2 regions of the Salmonella sp. A1325 genome follow, and region 1 is predicted to be linked to the other one. Evidence: predicted binding sites of a transcription regulator. Region 1 holds the regulator's gene; the other holds the start of a gene.

Evidence for each region. Region 1 encodes sigma-54, which starts transcription at its own class of promoters, with help from an activator protein. Its sites were predicted from a motif close to GTTGGCACANNTTTCGCTNT; they were not measured.
Region 2: norV (anaerobic nitric oxide reductase flavorubredoxin) is a predicted target of sigma-54. The motif match lies at 1,349-1,368, and genes of this name have one in related genera.

What each region holds. Positions count from the first base shown of each region.
Region 1 is NZ_JAMLWO010000016.1:33,249-35,656, forward strand. It holds gene hpf (ribosome hibernation promoting factor) at 64-351, opposite strand; gene rpoN (RNA polymerase factor sigma-54) at 374-1,807, opposite strand; gene lptB (LPS export ABC transporter ATP-binding protein) at 1,855-2,408, opposite strand, start outside.
Region 2 is NZ_JAMLWO010000002.1:119,398-121,805, reverse strand. It holds gene norV (anaerobic nitric oxide reductase flavorubredoxin) at 1-1,304, opposite strand, end outside; gene norR (nitric oxide reductase transcriptional regulator NorR) at 1,490-2,408, shown strand, end outside.

The sequences.
Region 1 (2,408 bases):
CTGTACAAATGGCCCGTTGTGTCACACAACAGGCCGTCCTGCACTGGCTAACTGCCCGGACAATTAGTGTTGTTTCAGTTTATCTTTATGCCTGGTTAACTGCCTTGCCAGTTTATCAATCAAGCCGTCAATGGCGGCATACATATCCTGGCCTTCCGCGCTGGCGTGAATTTCGCCGCCGTTAACGTGTAGCGTCGCATCCGAGATATGCGTGACCTTCTCCACTTTCAACACCACGTATACCTGATTAATCCGCTCAAAATACTGTTCAAGTTTGGCGAATTTTGTCGTCACAAATTCACGCAGGGCTTCAGTAATTTCGACATTATGTCCGGTGATATTGAGCTGCATAGTGTCTTCCTTATCGGTTGGGTCAAACCAGCTGTTTGCGTTGGTTTGACGGCGGAATGGATAAAGACTCTCGGTACTTCGCAACAGTGCGGCGCGCCACCATGATACCTTGTTCTGACAGCAGAGAGGTTAACTTGCTGTCGCTCAGTGGTTTCGCGGGGTTTTCCGCCGCAATTAACTTCTTCACCAGCGCGCGAATCGCGGTGGAAGAGGCTTCGCCTCCGCCTTCGGTATTGACGTGGCTGGAAAAGAAATATTTGAGTTCAAAAATACCGCGCGGGCTGTGCAAATACTTCTGCGTGGTCACGCGGGATATGGTGGATTCGTGCATCTCGACGGCCTGGGCGATATCCGCCAGTACCATCGGTTTCATATATTCTTCGCCCTGTTCAAAAAAGGCTTGCTGTTGCTCGACGATGCAGCGACTGACGCGCAGCAGCGTGTCGTTGCGGCTTTCAAGGCTTTTTATCAGCCATTTCGCATCCTGTAAATTACTGCGGATGAACTGGCTGTCGGCATCGTTGCGCGCGCTATTGCACATGGCGGCATAGTGCTGGTTAATCTGTAAACGGGGAATACTGTCGCTATTAAGCTCCACCGTCCAGCGACCGTTATGCTTGCGTACCAGCACATCCGGGATAACGTACTCCGGCTCGCCGGTCTGGATCGATTGGCCGGGTCTGGGATCGAGCGACTGAATCAGGTTTACCGCCTCTTTCAGCACCTCTTCTTTTAGTCGGGTAACGCGCATCAACGTGCGGAAATCGTGGTTGGCCAGCAGATCAAGGTGATCGCAGATAATGAGCCGCGCCTCTTCCAGCCACGGCGTGGATTTGTCGAATTGTGAAAGCTGGATCAGCAGACAGTCGCGAAGATCTTTTGCCGCGACGCCCACCGGATCAAAACGCTGAATACGCTTCAGGACGGCTTCGACCTCATCGAGATCCACCTCTACATCGCCCATGCTTTCGCGAATTTCATCCAGGGATACGGTGAGATAGCCGGTATCATCTACCGCGTCGACAATGGATGTCGCAATAGCGCGATCGGTGTCCGAGAAGGGCGTTAGCTCAACCTGCCACATCAGATAATCCTGCAACGACTGCGTCGTTTCACCCTGATAGACGGGCAGCTCATCGTCGATATAATCGCCGCTGGGGCCGGACGGCGTCCCGGCGGTGTAAATTTCATCCCAACTGGCGTCAAGCGGCAGCTCTTCCGGCATCTCTTTTTGTTCGAGCGCGTCGGCGGTATCGAGAGGATCGTTATCCTGAGGTTGCTGAGTGTCGATTTCGTCATGAAGATCGGTTTGCTCAAGCAGCGGGTTATTTTCCAGCGCTTGCTGGAGTTCCTGCTGAAGTTCCAGCGTAGACAACTGCAACAGACGGATAGCCTGTTGTAGCTGAGGCGTCATCGCCAGTTGTTGGCTAAGCCTGAGTTGCAAACCTTGCTTCATATTCAGAGTCGTTTTCTCCCGCTAGAGCAGCATAGCCCTCTACCCTATCAGAGTCTGAAGTCTTCCCCAAGATATACACGCTTAACGTGTTCGTCTTGCAGGATTTCTGTCGGCGTACCGTGGGCAATAAGGTGGCCCTGGCTCACGATATAGGCACGTTCACAGACTGCCAGCGTCTCACGGACGTTATGGTCGGTGATCAGCACGCCGAGCCCGCTATCGCGCAGATGCTCGATAATGCGTTTGATGTCGATAACGGAAATCGGGTCAACGCCGGCAAAGGGTTCATCCAGCAGGATAAATTTGGGATTAGCGGCCAACGCGCGGGCTATTTCTACACGACGGCGTTCACCACCGGACAGCGCCTGTCCCATGCTGTCGCGCAGATGCTCGATATGAAACTCTTCCATCAGCTCGTTGGCGCGGTCTTCTCGCTGTTCTGCGGTCAAATCGTCACGAATTTGCAGTACCGCCATCAGGTTATCAAATACGCTGAGACGGCGGAAAATAGAGGCTTCCTGCGGCAAATAGCCGATACCGCGGCGCGCACGCGCGTGCAGCGGCAGCAGACTGATATCTTCATCATCGATGATGATATTGC
Region 2 (2,408 bases), on a different contig from region 1:
TAAATCCACTGGCATACGCTGCATTGCATTTTAGGGCCGAGGTCTGCGGCGGCGTAGGTTGTGGTTTCTTCGACTGGCGCGGTTTTCTGTGTGGTTTCCGGCAGCGGAGCAAGCGCCCACTGACGCGCGATGTCGCGACCGTGCTGACGGCACAGCTCCAGCGCATCCAGATCCGGACGCCATTTTGCTTTCAGACTCAGGGACATTTCAAAACCGGCATCCTGTAAGCGCGTGGACAGTCGATCCACCGCGCCGCCGCTCCAGCCATGAGAACCGAAGGCGCTGGCGCGTTTGTTGCGAAAGCGCAGGCCGGTCATCTCTTCCACCAGACCAGCGATTTTCGGCATCATCACGTTGTTCATGGTAGAAGTGCCGACCAGCACGCCTTTCGAACGGAAGACGTTGGTCAATATTTCATTTTTATCGCTGCGGGCGACGTTAAAGATTTTGACCGCCACGTTGGGGTCCACTTCATTGATACCCTGTGCGATGGCATCCGCCATCATGCGAGTATTGTTCGACATGGTATCGTAGAAAATAGTGATACGATCTTCCTGATAATCTGCCGCCCATTTCAGATACAGTTCCACGATTTGCGTTGGGTTGTCGCGCCATACCACGCCGTGTGAGGTGGCAATCATATCCACCGGCAGGTTGAAGCCGAGGATTTCGGTAATTTTTGGCGTTACCAGACGGCTGAACGGCGTCAGGATATTGGCGTAGTAGCGCTGGCATTGTTCAAACAGTTCGGTTTGGTCCACTTCATCATTGAACAGGCGCTCGTCGCAATAGTGCTGACCAAAGGCGTCGTTGCTGAATAACACCGCGTCGCCGGTCATATAGGTCATCATGCTGTCCGGCCAGTGCAGCATCGGCGTTTCCACGAAGATCAACTGCTTGCCGTTGCCGATATCCAGCGTATCGCCGGTTTTCACCACCTTAAAATTCCATTCCGGGTGATGGTGATGGCCGTTGATAGAGTCAATGGCGTTGGCGGTACAGTAGATAGGCGTGTCCGGGATCTGCGCCATCAGTTCGGTCAGCGCGCCTGCATGGTCTTCTTCGGCATGGTTAATGATGATGTAGTCGATGTCCGCGAGGTCGATTTCACTGCGCAGATTTTGCACAAACTCACGGCTAAACTTATGATCGACGGTATCGATCAGCACATTCTTTTCTTCACGAATGAGATAGCTGTTATAGCTGCTGCCGCGCAGAGTTTTGTATTCAGTGCCGTGAAAATCACGTACTTCCCAGTCGCGCTGACCAACCCAATGAATATTATTTTTAACCAGAATAGACATAACCACCTCAATTCATTCAACGTTTGCAAAAAGTTGTTTTGCTTATAGCAGGTAGTGTGCCAACTTTACATCTTATTGATTTATATGAAGTTATAATAAGTTTGTATTTTTGATATAGTCAAAAAGACTATAAATGATGCTGTCAATATGACACTATAGATTGTCAAAATGACAATGAGGTAACCATGAGTTTTTCCGTGGAGGTATTGGCGGGCATCGCCATTGAGTTACAACGCGGTATTGGGCATCAGGATCGTTTTCAGCGGCTGATTACTACGCTGCGTCAGGTGCTGGCGTGCGACGCCTCGGCGCTGTTGCGTTATGAATCACGACAATTTATTCCACTGGCGATTGATGGCCTGGCGCAGGACGTCCTCGGCAGACGTTTTACCCTGGAAGGGCATCCGCGCCTGGAAGCCATCGCCCGCGCGGGGGACGTGGTGCGTTTTCCGGCTGATAGCGATTTACCCGATCCGTATGACGGGTTAATTCCCGGACAGGAAAGCCTGAAAGTCCACGCCTGTGTTGGTCTGCCGCTGTTTGCCGGACAGAACCTCATCGGTGCGCTGACCCTTGATGCTATGACGCCGGAGCAGTTCGAGGTATTTAGCGATGAAGAACTACGGCTTGTCGCCGCGCTGGCCGCCGGGGCATTGAGTAATGCGCTGTTAATTGAACAACTGGAAAGCCAGAACATGCTGCCGGGGTCGTCAGGCGTGTTTGAACCGATAAAAGAGACGCACATGATCGGCCTGTCGCCTGCGATGACGCAGTTGAAAAAAGAGATCGAGATTGTGGCGGGCTCCGATCTTAACGTGCTGATCGGCGGTGAAACGGGGACCGGTAAAGAGCTGGTGGCGAAAGCTATTCACCAGGGCTCCCCCAGAGCGGTCAATCCGCTGGTCTATCTCAACTGCGCCGCGCTGCCGGAAAGCGTGGCGGAGAGCGAGTTGTTTGGTCATGTAAAAGGGGCTTTTACCGGGGCTATCAGTAATCGTAGCGGTAAGTTCGAAATGGCAGATAACGGTACGCTGTTTCTGGATGAGATTGGCGAACTGTCGCTGGCGCTACAGGCCAAGCTACTTCGCGTGTTGCAGTATGGCG